Regions from separate parts of the Blautia sp. DFI.9.10 genome, predicted to be linked through region 2. Evidence: riboswitches for the same ligand, from Rfam matches in the RefSeq annotation. Region 2 holds a riboswitch; the other holds the start of a gene.
What was found. A riboswitch is a leader RNA that binds a small molecule or an ion and turns the genes downstream of it on or off. The one in region 2 is predicted to bind ZMP and ZTP.
Positions count from the first base shown of each region.

Region 1: linked by a shared signal. The riboswitch ahead of NE671_RS14810 (formate--tetrahydrofolate ligase) and the one ahead of NE671_RS14335 (IMP cyclohydrolase) in region 2 are both predicted to bind ZMP and ZTP.

Region 1 is NZ_JANGAA010000033.1:3,966-16,102, forward strand. It holds gene NE671_RS14795 (4Fe-4S binding protein) at 1-579, shown strand, start outside; gene NE671_RS14800 (helix-turn-helix domain-containing protein) at 643-1,371, opposite strand; gene NE671_RS14805 (sodium-dependent transporter) at 1,593-2,993, shown strand; ZMP/ZTP riboswitch at 3,234-3,315, shown strand; gene NE671_RS14810 (formate--tetrahydrofolate ligase) at 3,389-5,074, shown strand; gene NE671_RS14815 (methylated-DNA--[protein]-cysteine S-methyltransferase) at 5,676-6,209, shown strand; gene NE671_RS14820 (MGMT family protein) at 6,317-6,625, shown strand; gene NE671_RS14825 (MarR family winged helix-turn-helix transcriptional regulator) at 7,177-7,629, shown strand; gene NE671_RS14830 (MATE family efflux transporter) at 7,619-8,971, shown strand; gene NE671_RS14835 (putative ABC transporter permease) at 9,108-9,983, shown strand; gene NE671_RS14840 (biotin transporter BioY) at 10,064-10,609, opposite strand; gene bioB (biotin synthase BioB) at 10,711-11,682, opposite strand; gene NE671_RS14850 (TrkH family potassium uptake protein) at 11,991-12,137, shown strand, end outside.
Region 2 is NZ_JANGAA010000029.1:20,601-32,737, forward strand. It holds gene NE671_RS14290 (YifB family Mg chelatase-like AAA ATPase) at 1-1,004, shown strand, start outside; gene dprA (DNA-processing protein DprA) at 1,030-1,917, shown strand; gene topA (type I DNA topoisomerase) at 1,993-4,065, shown strand; gene codY (GTP-sensing pleiotropic transcriptional regulator CodY) at 4,212-4,997, shown strand; gene groES (co-chaperone GroES) at 5,295-5,579, shown strand; gene groL (chaperonin GroEL) at 5,627-7,246, shown strand; gene NE671_RS14320 (DUF6106 family protein) at 7,360-7,863, shown strand; gene guaB (IMP dehydrogenase) at 7,932-9,386, shown strand; gene NE671_RS14330 (peptidoglycan recognition protein family protein) at 9,499-10,215, shown strand; ZMP/ZTP riboswitch at 10,313-10,394, shown strand; gene NE671_RS14335 (IMP cyclohydrolase) at 10,481-11,194, shown strand; gene NE671_RS14340 (phosphoribosylaminoimidazolecarboxamide formyltransferase) at 11,233-12,137, shown strand, end outside.

The DNA.
Region 1 (12,137 bases), on a different contig from region 2:
GTGTGCGGATTTCTCTGCCCCTTTGGACTGATCCAGGATCTGTTGAACAAGATTCCTTTTCCAAAGAAGATCCGGACATTTCGGGGAGATAAGCTTCTGCGAAAACTGAAATATGTGATCTTTCTTGTATTTGTGATCATACTTCCCATGTTTGTAGTAGATATCATGGGCCAGGGAGCACCATATTTCTGCAAGCTGATCTGCCCGGCAGGAACACTGGAAGGAGGTATCCCTCTGGTGCTGCTGAACAAATCCATGCGAAGTGCAGTAGGCTGGCTGTACATGTGGAAAAATACAATCCTGGTGATCACCATTATCTTATCAATTATGATATACCGGCCATTCTGTAAGTATATCTGTCCGCTGGGAGCTTTTTATTCGGTATTTAATAAAGTTTCCGTTTTTCGTTACAGAGTAGATAAAGAAAAATGTGTTCACTGCGGAAAATGCAGGAATATCTGCCAGATGGAGGTCGATCCGACGGAAAATCCAAACAGTACAGAATGTATCCGATGTGGAAGATGTAAAAAGATATGTCCGACACAGGCGATCCGGTGTGGGTTTGCAGGCAAACCCTGATACAGAAAAATACGAAAACGGTACAGCTTATAAAATATAAGGTGTACCGTTTTTTGCAGAAAACTACTTTTCCATATTATCTATCAGTAACATATTCAGCTGTTCCCAGCGCTTCAGATCTTTTTTTGTAAAAAGCAGCTGGTGACGGAACGCTTCGGTAAGCTCCTGTGGTTTTAAAGTGATCACACATTTGAATGCGCAGGGCATCAGATCCGCACTGGAAATCCCACACAAAAGTCCTGTTGTAAAATCTCGAAGCTCCAGAGGATTAAAAATGTACAGGAGATCTTCTTCCAGTGGGTTATACTGATTTACAAAGGAAAAACGGATCAGCATATCACTGTAAAGAACTTTTCCGGTGTAAAAAATCTCACTGCTTCTTCCGTTGGCAGAAACAGAACAGATCGTTAAGGTTGCTTCGTATTTTCCGGATTCGCCTTTTTTTTCATAAATATCGATGACGCCATCCTTCGTACGCTGATAGCGTCCATCGTAAAAGTAAAAATATAGCCGTTGTGCCTGAAAAAATGGGCTTTTTTGTCCTTTTCCCGGTGCATTGGACGGTTTACTGGCTGTTTCAGGAAGACCAGTGGTAAGCTGGGACATAGATACCTGGAGAATCTGGCTGATCTCATATAAAGTTTCGATATCAACGGAGATATCTCCATTTTCATATTTGCATACGGTAGCTCGACTTTTATGGATGGCATCTGCCAGATCTTGCAGAGTCATCTTTCCGGCTTTTCGGTATTTTCTTATTTGTTCACCTACATAACAGGTAAAATTACTCATTTTGTTTCCTCATACTATCTATTTTTCTTATTAATTTTTATTGTATACGATTATATCGGAAAAACCGGTATTTTGTAAAGTAGTAAGAAACTTTTTTGAAATAAAATTTCGTAAAAAGAAACTTCTGCCATTTGCACTTATCTTTATTTAAGGTAAGATATGGCTGTTAGGCTGAAGGTTTCAGCCTATATCAAATATATACTTGAAGAGGGGAAATTGAAATGAAAGAAAAAGGAAGTAGCTTTTCCGGCTCAATAGGCTTTGTCCTGGCGGCAGCCGGAAGTGCAGTAGGAGTTGGAAATATCTGGAGATTTCCATATCTCTGTGCCAAAGATGGCGGAGGACTTTTCCTGCTGGTTTATCTGGTACTGGTACTGACTTTTGGATTTGTACTGTTGACAACGGATGTAGCACTTGGGAGAAAGACAAAGAAAAATGCATTGAGGGCTTTTGAATCTCTTGATCCAAAGTGGAAATTTTTAGGACATTTAACGTTTATGGTTCCGGCATTGATCATGACCTATTATTCTGTTATCGGTGGATGGATTGTAAAATATTTTTTTACTTATATTATTTCTGATGGGAAAGATGCGGCTTCAGATGTATACTTTACATCATTTATTACATCAGATATTGCACCCGTTGTATTTATGCTGATCTTTCTGGCACTGACTGCCTGGATCGTATTTCGTGGTGTGGAAAAGGGAATCGAAAAGTTTTCCAGGATCATTATGCCGGGGCTGATTCTTCTGATTGTGATCATTGCGATTTTTTCACTGACACTGTCCCATACTGATACGGATGGAACTGTTCGCACCGGTATGCAGGGGCTGGCTGTTTACCTCAAACCGGATTTTCATGGATTGACGGTAAAACGCTTCCTGGAGATCCTTCTGGATGCGATGAGCCAGTTATTCTTTTCCTTAAGTGTATCTATGGGAATCATGATTACATATGGTTCTTATGTGAAAAATGAAGTTAATTTAAATAAAGCAACAAATCAGATTGAGATCTTTGATACCGGCGTTGCGTTTCTTGCAGGAATGATGATCATACCGGCTGTTTTTGTATTTCTCGGAAAGGATGGAATGGCTTCCGGCCCAAGCCTGATATTTATCTCACTGCCAAAGGTTTTTGATGCCATGGGAGTATTTGGCCGTCCGGTGGCAATTGCATTTTTCCTGATGATGGGATTTGCGGCACTGACTTCCTGCGTGTCTGTCATGGAGACACTGGTTGCAAACTGCATGGAACTTTATCATAAACCACGTAAGAAAATGTGTGGTGCTGTCGGGATTTATTCTCTTGTTACAGCAGTACTGATCTGCCTTGGTTATAACAAACTGTATTTTGAACTTAAACTGCCAAATGGTTCCGTTGGACAGCTTCTGGATGTGATGGATTATATCAGCAACAGTTTTCTGATGCCGTTTATCTCACTTTTGACAAGCATTCTGATCGGCTGGGTGATCGGCCCTGACTGGATCATAGGAGAAGTGGAACGAAATGGGGAACACTTCAAACGGGCAGGGTTATATCGCTTTATGATCCGTTATGTAGTGCCGGTTGTAATGCTGATATTATTCCTGGTATCTACAGGATTTGCAGATTTGATTTCATAAGTGTGGTAATATGTTTATGGCGTCTGGACAGTCGCATTAACGGATGACCAGTACAAGATACGATTAAATAACAGAGGATTTGATGAAAAAAGATATGTACGAATGTTGGAGAGAAAACTAATACATAGAACGGAAATGATTCAGAAAATTAGACTTAGCTCACTTTAAAAGTGAAAAAATAATTTGATAATTTCTTGACAAGTACTAATAAATATGTTAGTATTCAATCATCAAATTAATAAAGTCTTCGGTGACTGACGGAGTTGTGGGATAACCACGAGGGAGCCGGAGATTCGATGAGTCGACCGTCTGGGCAGTATTTGAAAAACTTCAGATACTGCTCTTTTTTATGGGATAAAAGATGCAGACGGTTGCAGCGGAGAAAGGAGAACATTATGGGATTTAAAAGTGACATCGAGATTGCACAGGAGTGCACAATGGAGCCAATTACCAAGATTGCAGAGAAAGCAGGTATTGATGACAAATATCTGGAGCAGTATGGTAAATACAAAGCAAAGATCGACTATAATCTTCTGAAAGAAACAGACAAAAAAGACGGAAAGCTGATCCTGGTAACAGCCATCAACCCGACACCGGCAGGTGAGGGAAAAACTACGACAACCGTAGGTCTTGCAGATGGAATGCAGAGACTTGGAAAAAATGTTATGGTAGCTCTTCGTGAGCCATCCCTGGGACCGGTATTTGGTGTCAAAGGTGGTGCGGCAGGCGGCGGCTATGCACAGGTAGTTCCGATGGAGGATATCAACCTTCATTTTACCGGTGATTTCCATGCAATCGGTGCGGCAAACAACCTTCTTGCAGCAATGATCGACAACCATATTTTCCAGGGTAATGAACTGAACATCGACCCGAGAAAGATCACCTGGAGACGATGCGTGGACATGAACGACCGTCAGCTTCGTAATGTAGTAGACGGACTTGGCGGAAGAACAAACGGTATGCCGCGTGAAGACGGATATGACATCACTGTAGCATCTGAGATTATGGCAGTTCTCTGTCTGGCAAGTGATATCAAAGATCTGAAAGAGAGACTTTCCAGAATCATCATCGGATATACTTACGGTAAGGTTGCTGAGCAGAAACCGGTAACAGCAGGAGACCTCCACGCAGAGGGTGCTATGACAGCACTTCTGAAGGATGCCCTGAAACCAAACCTTGTTCAGACACTGGAGCATGTTCCGGCGATCGTTCATGGCGGACCATTCGCAAATATCGCTCACGGATGTAACTCCGTAACCGCTACAAAGATGGCTATGAAGCTTGCTGATTATGCCATCACAGAGGCTGGATTCGGTGCTGATCTTGGAGCTGAGAAATTCCTGGATATCAAGTGCCGTATGGCAGGTCTTACACCAAGTGCCGTTGTTATCGTAGCAACCGTACGTGCTCTGAAATATAATGGTGGCGTTGCAAAAGCAGATCTTAACAATGAGAACCTTGAGGCTCTTGAAAAGGGTATCCCGAACCTTCTGAAGCATGTAAGCAATATCAAAAATGTATACAAGCTTCCATGTGTGGTAGCTATTAACGCATTCCCGACCGATACCAAGGCAGAGCTTGATTTTGTGGAAGCAAAATGCAAGGAGCTTGGCGTAAACGTAGCACTTTCCGAGGTATGGGCAAAAGGTGGCGAAGGCGGAATCAAGCTTGCTGAGGAAGTGATCCGTCTTGTTGAAGAGCCGAATGATTTCACATATGCTTATGAACTGGAAGGCTCCATCGAGGACAAACTGAACCAGATCGTACAGAAGGTTTATGGTGGAAAGAAAGTGGTTCTTACAGCAAATGCCCAGAAGCAGGCGAAACAGCTGGAGGCACTTGGATTTGGCAACTGCCCGATCTGTGTGGCTAAGACCCAGTACAGCTTAACAGACGACCAGACAAAGCTTGGTGCTCCGACAGATTTCGAGGTAACAGTAAGAAATCTTAAGATTTCCGCAGGTGCAGGATTTATTGTTGCACTGACCGGTGAGATCATGACCATGCCAGGTCTTCCGAAAGTACCGGCAGCAACCAAGATCGACGTAGACGAGAGCGGTAAGATCACAGGACTGTTCTAATATAAAGATTTTTTGAGGGGAATTCAGATAGAAAGCGGTAGAGCCTGCAAAAATAGAGGTTCTGCCGCTTTTTCTTATATTGTTGTCTATTGCTCATGGCGGCGGTCCAGCCATTTACAGATGTAGTGGCCAACAATGTTCCCGGCCAGAAGGGTAAAGAACAAAGCAACATATTTCTGCATGGTGTTCACCTCTTTCATTCAGGATTGTATCTGCATTATATCATATTTCGAATGAAAATAATTGACTTTTTGCGGTGAATGGACTATGATGTGTGTAGCTAAAGAAAGTAATTATGCTTATCATGGGCAAAGCAAAACCCTCGGAAGTGGTCGAGACTTCCGGGGGTTTTTGTTTCGTTTATGTAAGGTGGTTTAATCCTTTCAGCTGGAGGTTCGGCAGCAACAGCATTATAGCATGTTCAGAACAAAAATGGTATAATATTATAAATTGTCAAGAATGTCAGCAATCTCCTGCTGCTTGTTGGGATAAAACTCACAATGTAGAGGAAAGTGCAGAGGGGACGCGCATGTGACATTTGCGTTAATTAAGAGGAATCCTATAGAAAAAATTGTAGAGATAAATGAATGTGGGGGGAAATATGGTATACACATGCAAATATAAATCGCTAATCGGAGATATTTTACTTGCCGCAGATGAAATCGGACTTACCGGTCTGTGGTTTGAAGGACAGAAATATTTTGCAAATACACTTCCGGAAGATTATGTTCCACAGGAAACGAAAATTCTCACAGAAGCAAAAAAATGGCTGGATGTATATTTCTCCGGTGAAGAACCGAAATTTACTCCGCCACTTCATCCCACCAGTTCAGTATTCAGACAGGAAGTGTGGAAGATTTTATTACAGATTCCCTACGGACAGACGATCACATATGGAGAAATTGCGCGCAGAATTGCAGTGATGAAAAACACTTCCCATATGTCCGCCCAGGCAGTAGGCGGTGCGGTTGGACATAATGAAATTTCCATTATCATTCCCTGCCATCGAGTCGTAGGAACAAATGGAAGCTTGACGGGCTATGCCGGAGGAATTGACAAAAAAATTTCACTTCTCAAGCTGGAACATACAGATATGAGCCGTTTGTTTATTCCAAAGAAAGGAACTGCACTGTAAAACTCAGGCTGAGAGGACGGTCTGGTGCAGGCGTCCACGAAAAGACAGATATTTTATTTATGAAAGCATGCTATGAAAATTGCCAGCAGGATTTCGGAGGAATAATTATGGGAAAAATACTGGATGAAGATTTAATCTACGAGATACTGTCCGTGGTGGAAGAGATACCTGAGGGAAAAGTGGCCTCCTACGGACAGATCGCACGTCTGATCGGGCGGGATAAAAATTCACGTCTTGTAGGAAAAGTCTTAGGTATGGCAGAATTTTACGGGAAGTATCCCTGCCACAGAGTTGTGAACCATGCAGGGCGTACTGCACCAGGCTGGAGAGAGCAGAAGATGCTTCTGGAAGACGAGGGTGTGGAGTTTAAGGCAAATGGATGTGTAGATATGAAGCAGTATCAGTGGGAGGAGTAGTGTTTTATGAATTATAGAAAGTAGAAATATGATGCAGATCCCGGAGCTTACAGAAGTTCTGAAGCTGAAAGCAGGGGAAAACGGTCTGGAGTAGTCTGTACGATGGGGCTATTTTGCAGACTGCCTGCAGTGCATCAAAAGTGAATACAGGATTGAATAACTATATCCATGGAGGAGAATTCGTAGTTCTGACAAATCCCAGTGTCACCAACGACAGCCGGAAACTCGTGCTGGAGGAAAAGGACAGAAACGCCGCAGAGCAGTTGTCTTCCTCTATTCTGGATGCAGAACATTTAAGCCGAGAGCGTGATGGCACAGGCCAGATATCTGAACCTTGCACCGCTTACTATGACCGATGAGCAGATGGAGAAAGGAATTGAGATCTTTGAAGCTTCTCTGAAAGAGGCATTAGAAGCATAGATTAATAGAAAGTTACTCTGTAATAGAATGCTACTCTGTAACAGAAAAATAAAACATGCTTGACAAACCATAAATTCCTCGTATAATTATCAATGGTAATTAACGAAGATAATTATATAAGGAGTTTTTTTATGACAAATGAAAAGATCAAGCGGATGTTTGATGCGTTTTATCAGGCAAAGCGGATCCGGGATATGCTTCCGCCACTGCCTCAGGGGGTGATGCCATCCTACATACAGTATCTGGATGTGATCCATTCTCTGCAGCGGGAAAAAAAGGATATCCGGCTCTCTGATATCAGTGATGCCATGAACCTTCCGCGTCCGGGTGTTACCAGAACAGTGAAAGAAATGGAGGCAAAGGGATATCTTCAGAAGCTTACGTCTCCGGATGACGGGCGCGTTACTTACATTTCCATAACAGAAAAAGGAGAGAGGCTTTCCAGGAAGTATGATCAGGATTATTTCAGCAGTCTGGCGCCCTATCTTTCAGAGATTTCCGAAGAAGAAGCAGACAATATGATCCGAACCATCGGGAAATTTTATCAGATTATGTGTGACAGGAGGGAACATTATGACAAATGATAAGGCAGATTTTACCCAGGGAAATATCCTGAAGAAGCTGGTTGCATTTATGATGCCGGTACTCGGTGCGCTGATCCTGCAGGCTGCCTATGGTGCGGTCGATCTTCTTGTAGTTGGAAGATTCGGTTCCACATCCGGACTGTCAGCGGTTTCCACCGGAAGTCAGGTACTGAATCTGGTTACCTTTGTAGTGATCCAGTTTGCTATGGGTATCACAGTTCTGATCGCACGTTATCTTGGAGAAAAAAGACCGGAGCAGATCGGCTCCGTTATCGGTGGGGCTGCAATCGTCTTTACCATGATCTCTATCGTGCTGTTTATTGTTATGGTAGGCTTTGCACATCCGATTTCCATGCTGATGCAGGCACCGGAAGAAGCGGTAGCGCTGACTGCATCTTATGTACGGATCTGTGGCAGCGGAATTTTCTTTATTGTCGCGTATAACCTACTGTCTGCTATTTTCCGTGGCCTTGGTGACAGTAAATCTCCGCTGCTGTTTGTGCTGGTGGCATGTATTGTAAATGTGATCGGAGACCTGGTACTGGTAGCCGGCTTACATATGGATGCAGCAGGAGCAGCTATTGCTACGGTTTCTGCTCAGGCCTTAAGTGTTGTATTTGCAGTAGTTCTGCTGATAAAGAAGAAGCTTCCGTTTACCATTACAAAAAAAGATTTCCGGCTGAATCCTCAGTGCAGACGTTTTCTTAAGATCGGACTGCCGCTGGCACTTCAGGAATTCCTGACACAGATTTCATTTCTGGCCTTGTGCGCATTTGTCAATCGCCTGGGTCTGGAAGCATCCTCCGGTTACGGAGTTGCATGTAAGATCGTAAACTTTGCCATGCTGGTTCCAAGCTCCCTGATGCAGTCCATGGCCTCCTTTGTTTCACAGAACGTAGGAGCAGGAAAGCCGAAACGTGCGAGAAAATCCATGCTTACGGGAATTGGAGTTGGCCTGTCTGTGGGATGCCTGGTATTTATCCTGATCCTGCTGAAGGGTGATGTGCTGGCAGGATTCTTTTCAATAGATGCCGGCGTTATCCAAAAGGGCTTTGATTATCTGAAGGGGTTTGCTCCGGAGACACTGGTAACGGCTGTTCTGTTCAGTATGATAGGCTATTTCAACGGAAACAACCAGACCATATGGGTTATGGTCCAGGGCCTGATCCAGACGCTTCTGGTACGACTTCCAATGGCGTACTTTATGAGTATCCAGCCGGATGCCAGCCTGACAAAGATCGGTCTTGCAGCACCGGTATCTACCACAGTGGGAATCATTCTGAACATCGGATTCTTTCTGTACTTTACCCGTGTGAAAAAAGAAATTGTTTCGGAAGAATGACCGGATAAAGGGATGTAAATGAGAGGGGTGATATGATATAATCAGAATCACCCCGGCAGAGGTGATGGTACTGACCCCTGAAATAGCTGCCGGAATCTTGACAGCTGTAAAGGAGGAGTACAGGATGATTTGCGGGATGACGTATTTTCAGATATGTCTGTATTTTTTGTTTTATTCTTTTGGAGGATGGGTCGTTGAAGTTATCTTCCATGCAGTAACCTTAGGAAAGGTTATAAACCGGGGATTTCTCAACGGTCCGGTATGCCCGGTGTACGGATTTGGTGTACTTTCCGTGTTTGCATTGCTTAATACGCTTCAGAGCGGCGGACATCAGATGAGTGAGGGAATGATCTTTCTGTTTGGAATCGTTCTTGCAACTGCGGTAGAGCTGGTTGCCGGATGGCTTCTGGATGTATGCTTCCATGCAAGATGGTGGGATTATTCTAATAAGCCGCTGAATTTTCACGGCTATATCTGTCTTGAGTTTTCCCTGATATGGGGACTTGCCATTGTGATGGTCGTAAAGGTTTTTCAGAAGTATGTGGAGCGTCAGGCTTCTCATACACCTTCCACACTGGAATGGGTTGTTATGGCAATTCTGTATGCGGTGTATCTGGCTGATCTTATTGTAACAGTGGCGGTGATCCGCGGACTGAATAAGAAGCTTACCCGACTGGATAAGGTACGTGCGGATCTGCGGATCGTGAGTGATAAGCTCAGTGATACTCTGGCAACAACTACCATTGATACAGCACAGAAGGTGGGAGAGGGAAAGGTTCAGGTTGCTCTTGCTAAGGCAGAGCTCAGAGATGCGACTGTGGCTCAGAGAGAAAAATCTGCCGAAATGCTTCGGATGAAGAAAGCGGAGCTTCAGGCACAGTTTGATGAGCTGTCAAGCTCTATCACAAACCATACGGTATTCGGCCAGGGAAGAATCATTAAGGCTTTCCCGGAGATGAAGCACAGAGATTATTTTGAACTGATCCAGGAACTGAAGAAAAAACTCAGATAAGAAAAATGAAACGCGATAAAGAGGCAGCAGGAAATGTTGGAAATTTCCTGCTGCCTCTTTTGGCGTATCAGAGCTTCAGCTTATCGGATCCGTTTCTTTATCATTGGTCCGATGATCATGGCGATGATCATTTTTATGAGATCTGCCGGGATAAACGGAATTACACAGATTCCAAGAGCTGCTTTGAAAGTGGAATCTGTAACGATGCAGAACCATACAGTTCCGAAAAGATAGCATACAATTGTTCCTGCGATCATACCAACGAGCTGGATCAGAGGCTTATGGCAGTTGTCAATTACCAGTCCGGCAATAACAGCCATAACGATAAAGCCGATGATGTATCCGCCTGTAGGACCGGCCAGCTTTGCAGGGCCGCCGGTAAATCCGGAAAATACCGGAAGACCTACAAGTCCAAGCAGAAGATAGATCAGATAGCTGATGGTTCCTTTTTTCCATCCGAGAAGATACAGGGACAGATAGATGGCAAGATTGGTAAATGAGATTGGAACCGGACCGATCGGAATGGACAGCGGCGCAAGAATACAGGTGACAGCTGCCATAAGAGCGGTCATGGTGATCTCGTAGGTTTTTGTACGTGGTGCAGAGACAGTATTTGTCTGATTCATATTAAAAGAGCCTCCTTTGAAAAAGGTAATATATTTACTGGTTTGGGTAAGTAATGAAATGCTGTAAGTGTGTATGACAGGTCATATGTCCATAAGGATGCTTACGCAGATTCAATCTCATAGGTGAATCCTGCATCCGTAATGGTTTTCAGAGTGTCTTCGATTCCCTGACCACCTTCTGTAAGATAACCGGAAGCAAAAATAGAGTCTACAACACTGAGCAGTTTTTTTTCTTCGCCTTTAAAATAAACTTCTCTTCCGGCAGCACATCGGATATCTGCTTTAGGTACAAGAAGTCTTGCCAGGCAGAGAACCTTCATACAGTATTCGGTTGTCAGCTGGGAAATATCTGCATTTCCGAGAGGAGTTCCCTTGATCGGAAGAAGAAAGTTGATCGGCAGTGCTTCCGGCTGGATCTCACGTAATTCCAGAAGCATGTCAACAACGTCTTCCTTACTTTCACCCATGCCAATGATACCGCCGCTACAGATCTCGAAACCAAGTCCCTGAAGCATATGGATGTTCCGGACACGCTGGTCAAAGGTATGTGTACTGCAGATATTATGATAAAAGGAACGGCTGCTGTTCAGATTATGGTTGATCCGGTCAAGACCAGCCTCTTTGAGCATTTTTGCCTGGTGCTCTGTGAGAAAGCCTATGGAGCAGCAGAGATGAGTTCCGTGTTCTTTCATTTTGCGGATCCTCCGGGCCAGCTCCTCGATCTCTTTATCTGTAAATTTCATACCACTCAGTCCGATACAATGTCTGGATAAATGATAATCATTTACGAAATCATTGTCCTGATATAATTTGTCTTCATCTACCCATTTGTATTTATCAATATCGGCAGTGGAACGACATGACTGGGCACAGTAGGCACAATCCTGGGAACAGTTACCGCTGCGGGCATTGGTAAGGATGTGGATGCTTACCTGGTTTCCCTTATATTTGTAACGTAAACTGCTGGCAAGGTCAATCAGTGCCTCAAGTTCTTCGTCCGGAGTATCTAAAATTGCAATGGCTTCATCTCTGGAAAGCGATGGAGCTTCTTTTTCGCATGATGCAGTGTTCATGTCAATACCTTCCTTTTGAGTTTTTTTGTACGGGTATCACTTTATCACAGAGAAATATCGAATGTCAACTACAAATATAAAACGAGTTTACAATTAAAAAACTGTAGTATTAAGGTAATGCTTAGGATCATCAAAGCAGGTAATTTCCTTGATTCGGTTAAAATAATTCTCAATTCAATATCATATCTTTATAAAATCTTAATACGGAAGCAGAGACTTTTATACTATCTTTGAAAGTAGTTATATATAATAAAATGCGTTACGAGGATAGCACTGTTAAAAGTATTGATAAGGAGTTCTGATCATTTATGCCGGAAAAATCATATAAGAAAAAACATATGACATCTTTTCAGCTGATTATCATGGGGTTTGCAGGAGTGATCCTTTTGGGAACCGTTCTGCTGATGCTTCCATTTTCTTCTGCGGAGAAAGTGATCACACCATTTCATGAGGCA
Region 2 (12,137 bases):
CGTATCAGGAAAAAGAAAAAATAGAAAACAAACCGGAAATACCAAAGGTTGATTTTGCGGACATCTGCGGGCAGGAAGGAGCCAGGCGGGCGGCAGAGATCGCAGTGAGCGGTTTTCATAATATTCTTTTTATCGGACCGCCAGGATCCGGAAAGACCATGCTGGCAAGACGTCTGCCTACCATTATGCCGGAGATGACATTTGAGGAAAGCCTGGAGATCACCAAGGTATACAGTGTGGCAGGACTTCTCACGGAAAAAGATCCGCTGATCCGGCAGAGGCCTTTTCGAAGTCCGCATCATACCAGTTCCCCTCAGGCTTTGGCAGGTGGCGGCAGGATACCGGGGCCGGGGGAGATCACTCTTGCACACAGAGGTGTTCTTTTTCTGGATGAGATGCCGGAATTTTCCAGAAAAAGCCTGGAGATCCTGCGTCAGCCGCTGGAAGATAAGGAGATCCATCTGTCCAGAGCTGCCGGAACCTATGTTTTTCCGGCCAGTTTTATGCTGGCGGCAGCGATGAATCCCTGTCCCTGCGGATTTTACCCGGATATGAACAGATGTCGCTGTACATCAGGGGAGATCACGCATTATCTTGGAAAGATCAGCCAGCCTCTCCTGGAGCGTATTGATATCTGCACGGAAGTTCCGGCAGTGAGTTTTTCAAAAATGAAAAAGAAAATTGCAGGGGAATCCTCTGCTCAAATAAGAAAGAGGGTGGAAGCAGTACAGGAGATCCAGAGAGAACGTTACAAAAAGGAAAAATTTTGCTTCAATGGGGAGCTTGACGGAAGAAAACTGGAAAAATACTGTGTAATGACGGGAGGGGCAGACAAACTTCTGGAGCAGGCATATGAGCAGTTTCAATTCAGTACCAGAGCATATCATAAGATCCTGAAAACGGCCAGGACCATCGCGGATATGGAATCTTCCGAAAAGATAAAGGAAGAACATATCTGCGAGGCGTTGGCTTACCGGGCATATGATAAGAAATACTGGTCATAAAACAGAAAAAAGGAAGGTATTTTATATGGAAGAAATACAGCAAACAAGGATCCGGTGTGCCCGGAAGGACAGTAGTGTTTATCCGGCAAGACTTAAGGAACTTCCCGGTATGCCAAAACAATTATATTACATTGGAAGCTTTCCGGATGATGCCAAACCTACAGCGGCGATCGTGGGAGCAAGGCTGTGCAGTCCTTACGGACGGATACAGGCCTTTAATTACGGAAAATTCTTAAGCGAACATGGGGTACAGGTGATCAGCGGTATGGCGGCCGGCATTGATGCTGAGGGCCACAAGGGTGCTCTGGAAGGTGGTACCCCGACCTTTGCCGTGCTGGGAAATGGTGTGGACATCTGTTATCCTTCATCCAGCAGAGGTATTTACCGGAGGATCCCCGAAAAAAACGGAGGGATTATCAGCGAATATGAACCAGGTACCAAAGGCAGGGCATATTATTTTCCGGCAAGGAACCGGATCATCAGCGGACTGGCAGATCTGGTGCTTGTGGTGGAAGCAAAAGAAAAGAGCGGATCACTGATCACAGCTGCCTGTGCACTGGAACAGGGGAAGATGGTATACGCCATTCCAGGAGCGGTAAATGATGCGCTGAGCAGAGGCTGTCACAAGCTGATCTACGACGGAGCAGGAATTGCATACTCTCCGGAAATACTTCTGGATGAGTGGGGATTATCTGTGAAAAAAAAGACAAATTTGTCTGAAAAAAGCAAGTTGGGACTTGCAACGGATTTGGATTTGGTGTATAGTTGTCTCGATTTACGACCAAAAAATCTGGATCATATTATCAGAAAAACCGGTTTTTCACCGGGAAAAACAGCCGGGATCCTGGGACAGCTTATTTTGATGGGGCTTGTGAAGGAAACCGGGAGACAGTATTATATCAGACTTGAATAAATGCTTTTTTGCCCGGAGATTTAGCAGGAGTTTTTAAGCCGGACAGGAAGGCAGAATGAGATTAGGAGAGGTAAAATGGCCAAAAATCTGGTGATAGTAGAGTCACCTGCTAAAATGAAGACAGTAAAGAAATTTCTGGGGGCAAATTATACAGTAGAAGCGTCCAACGGTCATGTGAGGGATTTTCCCAAGAGCCAGTTTGGTATTGACGTGGACAATGATTTTGAACCGAAGTATATCACAATACGAGGAAAAGGTGAGCTTCTTGCAAAACTTCGTAAAGAAGCAAAAAAAGCAGATAAGATCTATCTTGCAACTGACCCTGACCGTGAGGGAGAAGCAATTTCCTGGCATCTGATGCAGGCTTTGAAGACAGATACTGCAAAGATGCACAGGATCACATTTAATGAAGTAACAAAAACAGCAGTTAAGGCGTCCATCAAGCAGGCCAGGGAACTGGACATGAATCTGGTAGATGCACAGCAGGCAAGGCGTATGTTGGATCGTATGGTAGGTTATACCATCAGTCCGCTGCTCTGGGCCAAGGTAAAAAGAGGTTTAAGTGCAGGCCGTGTACAGTCTGTGGCACTGCGTATCATCTGTGACAGAGAAGATGAGATCAATGCATTCATTCCTGAAGAATATTGGAGCCTGGAGGGTGAATTTCAGGTAAAGGGTGAGAAGAAACCGTTGACAGCCAAGTTCTATGGAACAGATAAAAAACTTCCGATCGGAAACCGTCAGGAAATGGATGAGATTCTGAAAAGTCTGGAAGACTGTAAATATGAGATCACAGAAGTAAAAAAAGGTGAGAGGATCAAAAACGCTCCCCTTCCGTTTACCACAAGTACTCTGCAGCAGGAAGCTGCCAAGACACTGAATTTTTCTACGCAGAAGACTATGCGCCTGGCACAGCAGTTATATGAAGGTGTGGATGTAAAAGGCAGTGGTACGGTAGGTCTGATCTCCTATCTGCGTACAGATTCTACTCGAATTTCAGAGGAAGCAGATGCAGCAGCAAGAACTTATATTTCTGAGCAGTATGGTTTGGATTATGTTTCTCAGACAGAGAAGGCAATCAAAAACGGACAGAAGATACAGGATGCTCATGAGGCGATCCGTCCTACAGATATTGCGAGGACACCAGTTCTGGTGAAGGAATCCCTGACCAGGGATCAGTTCCGTTTATATCAGCTGATCTGGAGACGTTTTGCGGCGAGCAGAATGGCACCGGCACGTTATGAGACCACGTCTGTCAAGATCGGAGCAGGTGAGTATGTGTTCACGGTTGCAGCATCCAAGGTTGCCTTTGATGGCTTTATGTCTGTGTACACAGAAGAGGGCGATGACAAAAAGGGCAATGTTTTAAGTCAAAGTCTTGAAAAGGGTATGGAGCTGAAGCTGAAAGAACTGAAGCCGGAGCAGCATTTTACACAGCCGCCGGCACATTACACAGAGGCTTCACTTGTAAAGACTATGGAAGAGCTTGGAATTGGACGTCCGAGTACGTATGCGCCGACCATCACAACGATCATCAGCAGACGCTATGTATCCAAGGAACAGAAAAATCTTTACGTCACAGAGCTTGGAGAGGTTGTTAATAATATTATGAAACAGGCTTTTCCAAGTATTGTGGATGTAAACTTTACAGCAACTATGGAGGGGCTTTTGGACTGCGTGGAAGCAGGTACCGTACAGTGGAAAACGGTTGTACGTAACTTCTATCCGGATCTGAAGCATGATGTGGATGAGGCTGAGAAAGAGCTTGAGAAAGTTGATATACAGGATGAGGTTACGGATGTGATCTGTGACAACTGTGGCCGCAACATGGTGATCAAGTACGGTCCTCATGGAAGATTTCTTGCATGCCCCGGATTTCCGGACTGCCGTAATACAAAACCATATTATGAGAAGATCGGTGTTGCATGTCCGAAGTGCGGCGGCGAAATTGTCATGAAAAAAACGAAAAAAGGCAGAAAATATTACGGATGTGAGAATAATCCGGAATGTGATTTTATGTCCTGGCAGAAACCTTCTGCAAAGAAATGTCCGAAATGTGGTAATTATATGCTCGAAAAGGGAAATAAGCTGGTTTGCAGCCAGGAAACCTGCGGATATGTGGAACAAAAACCAAAAGATGAAGATTGATTGAATAAATGCTTTTCTATTAATTTTCAGAAAATCCCGTTAAAAATAAAAAAAATATAAAAATGTCTTGTAAATTTCCAGAATAACGTGTAATATTAGACTAGAAAAACGATTTCTTTCAAGGTACGAAAGTGAAAGGAGGAAAAATGAGCGTTCAGTTGCTAGATAAAACTAGAAAAATCAATAAGCTTCTGCATAACAGCAGCTCAAGCAAGGTAGTGTTTAACGACATTTGCCAGGTGCTCATGGAAACCTTAAGTTCCAATATCCTGGTACTCAGTAAGAAAGGTAAGGTTCTGGGAGTCAGTATCTGCCCGGGTGTGGATGAGATCACAGAGCTGATCGATGACAAGATCGGCGGACATATCGACCCGTTATTGAATGAGAGATTTCTTGGTGTTCTTTCCACAAAGGAGAATGTCAATCTCCAGACACTTGGCTTTGAGCATGTACCCGGAAATTATCAGGGAATCGTGAATCCGATCGATATTGCAGGTGAGAGACTGGGAACGTTATTCATGTACCGCAATGATCATCCCTATGATATTGAGGATATTATCGTCAGCGAGTATGGTACAACAGTTGTTGGCCTGGAAATGATGCGTGCGGTTCATGACGAGAACGCAGAAGAAGACAGAAAACAGCAGATCGTTAAATCGGCATTCAGTACACTGTCCTTCTCAGAACTTGAGGCGATCATCCATATTTTTGATGAGCTGGATGGGGATGAGGGTATCCTGGTTGCCAGCAAGATCGCTGACCGTGTAGGTATCACCAGATCCGTGATCGTAAATGCACTGCGTAAATTCGAGAGTGCAGGTGTGATCGAATCCCGTTCATCCGGTATGAAGGGAACTTACATTAAAGTTCTTAATGAAGTGATCTTTGATGAGCTTGAGGAGATAAAAGCACAGAGAAGCAAGAAGGCATAATGTGATCAGCACTGTCAGATGCTTGATATAAGATAAAGAACGTGACAAAAGAGACTTCCCGCTAGCGTGGGAGTCTCTTTTTTGTCTGTTTCATAAAATTAAAATAAATAATGAAATTAAGAAAACAAGAGAAAACAAGAGCATAAAAGAGATAAAACCAGAATAATATAGAAAAACCATATCTTAAAAGGGTTGCGAAAATATGCGAAATTCACTAATATAGCCATAGTGATTAGCACTCGTATAAAGTGAGTGCTAGCAGACGAAGATGAAACTTATAAAGGAGGAACATAGATCATGAAGTTAGTACCTTTAGGCGACAGAGTAGTATTAAAACAGGTTGAAGCAGAAGAGACAACAGCATCCGGAATCGTACTTCCGGGACAGGCACAGGAGAAACCACAGCAGGCAGAGGTTATCGCAGTTGGTCCTGGCGGAGTTGTAAATGGCAAAGAAGTAAAGATGGAAGTAGAAGTCGGAAACACTGTTATTTACTCCAAATATGCAGGAACAGAAGTTAAGATGGATGGTACGGATTACATCATTGTAAAACAGGAAGATATCCTGGCAGTTATTAAATAATATAAACATCTTATCGTATATCAATATAAATAGGAGGTCATTTTATCATGGCAAAAGAAATTAAATATGGCGCAGAAGCAAGAGCAGCACTTGAAGCTGGTGTAAATAAACTTGCAGATACAGTAAGAGTAACACTTGGACCGAAAGGAAGAAACGTAGTACTTGACAAATCTTTCGGTGCTCCGCTTATCACAAACGATGGTGTTTCCATCGCAAAAGAGATCGAGCTTGAGGACGGATTCGAGAACATGGGTGCTCAGATCATCAAGGAAGTTGCATCCAAGACAAACGATGTAGCAGGTGATGGTACTACAACAGCGACTGTACTTGCTCAGGCAATGGTTCATGAGGGAATGAAGAACCTGGCAGCAGGTGCCAACCCGATCATCCTCAGAAAAGGTATGAAAAAAGCAACAGATGTTGCAGTAGAAGCGATCAAGAACATGAGCCAGGCAATCAACGGCAAAGAGCAGATCGCTAACGTAGCAGCAATCTCTGCAAGTGATGAGCAGGTTGGACAGCTTGTTGCTGATGCTATGGAGAAAGTTTCCAAAGACGGTGTTATCACTGTTGAGGAGTCCAAGACCATGCATACAGAGCTTGACCTTGTAGAAGGTATGCAGTTTGACCGTGGATATATTTCCGCATACATGTCCACAGATATGGAGAAAATGGAGGCAACTCTTGATGATCCGTACATCCTGATCACAGACAAGAAGATCAGCAATATCCAGGAGATCCTTCCACTTCTTGAGCAGGTTGTTCAGGCCGGTGCGAAACTTCTCATCATCGCTGAGGATGTTGAGGGTGAGGCCCTTACAACTCTGATCGTCAACAAACTGAGAGGAACCTTCCAGGTAGTAGCTGTAAAAGCTCCTGGCTATGGTGACAGAAGAAAAGAGATGCTTCAGGATATCGCGATCCTGACAGGCGGACAGGTGATCTCCGATGAGCTTGGTCTTGACCTGAAAGAAGCTAAGATGGAGCAGCTTGGACGTGCAAAATCTGTTAAAGTTGCAAAAGAGAACACAGTTATCGTTGATGGTCTCGGTGACAAAGATGCCATTGCAAAACGTGTTGCACAGATCCGTGCGCAGATCGAGGAGACAAAATCCGAGTTTGATAAAGAGAAACTTCAGGAGAGACTTGCAAAACTGGCTGGCGGCGTAGCTGTTATCCGTGTAGGTGCTGCTACTGAGACAGAGATGAAAGAAGCAAAACTTCGTCTTGAGGATGCTCTTGCAGCAACAAGAGCAGCTGTTGAGGAAGGTATCATCGCAGGTGGCGGATCTGCTTACATCCATGCTTCCAAAGAGGTTGCAAAGCTTGCAGCAACACTTGAGGGAGATGAGAAGACAGGTGCTTATGTGATCCTGAAAGCCCTTGAGGCTCCGTTGTTCCACATTGCTGCAAACGCAGGACTGGAAGGCGCTGTTATCATCAACAAGGTAAGAGAGTCTGAGGTAGGTACAGGCTTTGATGCTCTGAATGAGAAATATGTAAACATGGTTGAGAATGGAATCCTTGATCCTGCAAAGGTTACAAGAAGTGCACTTCAGAACGCAACAAGTGTTGCATCTACACTTCTTACAACAGAGGCTGTAGTTTCTACGATCAAAGAGGATACTCCTGCTCCGGCACCAAACCCGGGAATGGGAATGATGTAATTTCAAGCAGGCAGGTAAATAATTTACAAAATGAGAGGGCCTGCGTCATGGACGCGGCTCTCTTTTTGTGTTATAATCAAAAGAAATCAGTAAATTACGAAAGGAAGAAGCAAATGAGTGACTTATATTCAGAACTTCTGGTAAAGAAGAAACAGACAGGGAAGGATCTTGCTATAAAATACGGTCTTATTGCACTGACCGTGATCATGGTTCTGGGAGGTCTGGTGCTGAATGCACTTCTTCTGGTTCCGGCTATCGCTCTTGGTGTTGCATGCTATTTTGTAATTCCGAAAACAGACCTGGAATATGAATATCTGTTTGTTAACGGGGAACTGGATATTGATATGATCATGTCCAAGTCAAAGAGGAAAAGAGTAAAATCACTTCAGCTTGCGGAGGCTGATCTTGTGGCACCTCTGAAATCCCACAGAATGGATTATTACAACGGAAATCAGAAGATGAAAACCATAGACTTTTCCTCAGGTATTGAGGATCATAAGCGCTATGCCATGATCGTAAGAGACAGCGGAGAAACCTGCAAGGTGATCCTGGAACTGGATGATGAACTTGCCAATACCATGAAAAATTCTGCACCGAGTAAAGTTTTTTTGGATTGACATGAATCTTGTTTTTTGTTACACTAGTTCACAAATTTAAAATATCTTACACAAAGGGAGGAAATGCAATGGGTACTATTATTGGTGAAGGCATTACGTTTGATGATGTCCTGCTGGTTCCGGCTTATTCTAAAGTGATTCCGAATCAGGTAGATGTTTCAACGTATTTAACCAAGAAAGTAAAGCTGAATATCCCCATGATGAGTGCGGGAATGGACACAGTTACAGAGCACAGAATGGCAATTGCCATGGCCAGACAGGGTGGTATCGGTATCATCCACAAGAATATGTCCATCGAAGCACAGGCAGAAGAGGTTGATAAGGTTAAACGTTCTGAGAACGGTGTTATTACAGATCCATTTTATCTTTCACCGGAGCATACACTGAAAGATGCCAATGATCTGATGGCGAAATACCGTATTTCCGGTGTTCCGATCACAGAAGGCAGAAAGCTTGTAGGTATTATCACAAACCGTGATCTTAAATTTGAGACAGATTTCAGCAGAAAGATCAAGGAGTGCATGACTTCTGAAGGACTGATCACAGCCAAGGAAGGAATCACACTTGAGGATGCCAAGAAGATCCTTGCGAAATCCCGTAAGGAGAAATTACCCATTGTAGATGACGACTTTAATTTAAAAGGACTCATTACCATCAAGGATATCGAGAAACAGATCAAATATCCGCTTGCAGCCAAGGATGCACAGGGACGTCTTCTCTGTGGTGCGGCAGTTGGTATCACAGCCAATGTACTTGCACGTGTAGATGCACTTGTGAAAGCGAATGTGGATGTAATCGTAATTGATTCCGCACATGGTCATTCTGAGAATATCTTAAAAGCAGTCCGCGAGATCAAGGCTGCATATCCGGAACTTCAGGTTATCGCAGGTAACGTTGCAACAGGAGCAGCTACCAAGGCACTGATCGAAGCTGGTGTAGATGCAGTTAAAGTTGGTATCGGACCTGGATCTATCTGTACCACACGTGTTGTTGCAGGTATCGGTGTACCGCAGGTTACTGCTGTTATGGATTGCTATGAAGTAGCCAACAGCTACGGAATCCCGATCATCGCAGATGGTGGAATCAAGTATTCCGGAGACATCACCAAGGCTATCGCGGCAGGCGCCAATGTCTGCATGATGGGCAGCATGTTTGCTGGATGCGATGAGAGCCCGGGAACATTCGAGCTCTATCAGGGAAGAAAATATAAAGTATACCGTGGAATGGGATCTATTGCAGCTATGGAGAACGGCAGCAAGGATCGTTACTTCCAGGAGAACGCCAAGAAGCTTGTTCCAGAAGGTGTTGAAGGACGTGTTGCATACAAAGGACACGTTGAGGATACCGTATTCCAGTTAATTGGCGGTTTAAGATCCGGTATGGGTTACTGCGGAGCAGAGAACATTGAGAAGCTGAAAACAACAGGCAGATTCATTAAGATCTCCGCTGCATCTCTCAAGGAGTCACATCCACATGACATCCATATCACAAAAGAGGCTCCAAACTACAGTGTAGATGAATAATAAAGGAAAAAAAGGTAAGACCGGTAAAAAGTCACCCAGGCCGTCCCATAGCGGGCGGCCTGTTTCCGTAAAGAAAACTTCCTCCGGGTCTTCCAGAAGAAAAAAGAAGTCTTTGAGAAAAAAGAACCCGATCAAGATCCTACAGAGGATTGTGCTGATATGTATCATTGTGATCGTTGCTTTTGCTGCGTGTGCGTTAGGATACGCATTTTTTGAGATGCGCATGGAACAGAGTGAAACTCAGTCCGGACAGGAAGAAATATCCGGGAATGCCAGCGGAAATGGCGGACCGGAACAATGGCAGGCAGAAGGAGCACCTTTTATTGATGTGGAGCTTCTGACACCGAATTCCTATTCCAGACCACAGATTTCTATCGAACAGGTAAATTATATAGCCATTCATTATACGGCCAATCCGGGATCTACTGCCATATCCAACCGGAATTATTTTGAAAATCTTGCGACAACGCAGGACAACAAAGTCAGCAGTCATTTTGTGATAGGTTTGGAGGGAGAAGTGGTACAATGTATTCCCACTTCAGAAATATCCTATGCCACAAATTCCAGAAATGTAGATACCATATCCATTGAATGCTGCCATCCGGATGAAACAGGGCAGTTTAATACAGCAACCTATGATTCGGCGGTAAAGCTGACAGCGTGGCTTTGTACACGCTTTGGACTGACTTCGGATCAGGTGATCCGTCATTATGATGTCACAGGTAAAGACTGTCCGAAGTATTACGTGGAAAATCCCGATGCATGGATCCAGATGAAATCAGACATTGCAGCACAGATCCAGACAGATTATGCATTACAGGGGAAATAAAGTGTTATTGTTTATTTTGTGAGCAACAAGAAGTCTGGAAAAATAATTTCTGAAAATAGGGGCTTGAAAATTAAGAAGAAGTATTGTAGTATAACAGCAGAAGCTGCATGACTGGCGGAAAGTAGGATTACCTACAGGGAGTGCAGTGAAGTGAGAAGCCGACCGCCTGGGCAGCCTGATAAGGGGTGTCCAGGCGGTTTTTTGTTACCGTTCATATCCTGGGATAAGCCCCGGGCCTTACATTAGACAAGGAGGACTGTGAAAAATGACGACATTTTCACTTGAAAAAGAACTGAAAGAAAATTCCTATCCGGGAAGAGGAATTGTGATCGGACGTTCCGCTGACGGGAAACATGCAGTTACTGCATATTTTATTATGGGAAGAAGCGAGAACAGCAGAAACCGTATTTTTGTTGAGGATGGGGAAGGAATCCGTACACAGGCTTTTGATCCGTCCAAGCTTACAGACCCGAGCCTGATCATTTATGCACCGGTACGTGTCCTTGGAAATAAGACCATCGTAACAAACGGTGATCAGACAGATACGATCTATGAGGGAATGGACAGACAGCTCACCTTTGAACAGTCTCTCCGCAGCAGAGAGTTTGAGCCGGATGCGCCGAACTATACACCTCGTATTTCAGGTGTTCTTCATGTTGAAGACGGTAAATTCAATTATGCGATGTCTATTTTAAAGAGCAATAACGGAAATCCGGATTCCTGTCTTCGTTATACATTTGCCTATGAGAATGCGGCGGCAGGACAGGGACGTTTTATCCATACTTATAAATGCGATGGAAATCCACTTCCAAGTTTCGAGGGAGAGCCGAAGCTGGTAGAGATCCCAAGCGATATTGATGAGTTTACGGATCTCCTCTGGAAGAGCCTGAACCAGGATAATAAAGTTTCTCTCTTTGTTCGTTTTATTGACATTGAGACAGGAAAATATGAATCCAGGATCGTAAACAAGAATAAATAAGAAAATAGGGATATCACAGAGAACGGAGGAGCTTTTTCATGAAAGAATTACAGTTAAAATACGGATGTAACCCAAATCAGAAACCATCAAAGATCTATATGGCAGATGGAAGTGAGCTTCCGATCCAGGTACTCTCCGGAAGACCAGGATACATCAACTTCCTGGATGCCTTTAATGGCTGGCAGCTGGTACGTGACCTTAAGAAAGCAACCGGACTTCCGGCAGCAACTTCATTTAAGCATGTATCTCCGGCAGGTGCTTCCATCGGACTTCCGCTGAATGAGACACTGGCAAAGATCTACTGGGTAGGTGATATGGACTGGAAGAATTTTTCCCCGCTTGCATGTGCGTATGCAAGAGCAAGAGGTGCAGATCGTATGTCATCATTTGGTGATTTTATTTCTCTTTCTGATGTCTGCGACAAAGATACCGCAATGCTGATCAAGAGAGAGGTTTCTGATGGTGTGATCGCACCAGGATATACAGAGGAGGCTCTTGAAATTCTGAAGCAGAAGAAAAAAGGCAATTACAATGTGATCCAGATCGATGAAAACTATGTTCCAGAACCTTTGGAGCACAAACAGGTATTTGGAGTCACCTTTGAGCAGGGCCGCCAGGAGCTGGCAATTGATGATGCGCTGATCTCCAATATTGTAACAGAGAATAAAGAGCTTACGGAAGAAGCCAAGAGAGATATGAAGGTTTCTCTGATCATCCTGAAATATACACAGTCCAATTCTGTATGCTTTGTTAAGGACGGACAGGCTATCGGCGTTGGTGCAGGACAGCAGTCCCGTGTACATTGTACACGCCTTGCAGGTCAGAAGGCAGATAACTGGTATCTCCGTCAGTGTCCGAAGGTACTGGAGCTTCCGTTTAAAGACACGATCACACGTGCGGAGAGAGATAATGCCATTGATGTTTACATTGGTGAGGAATATAT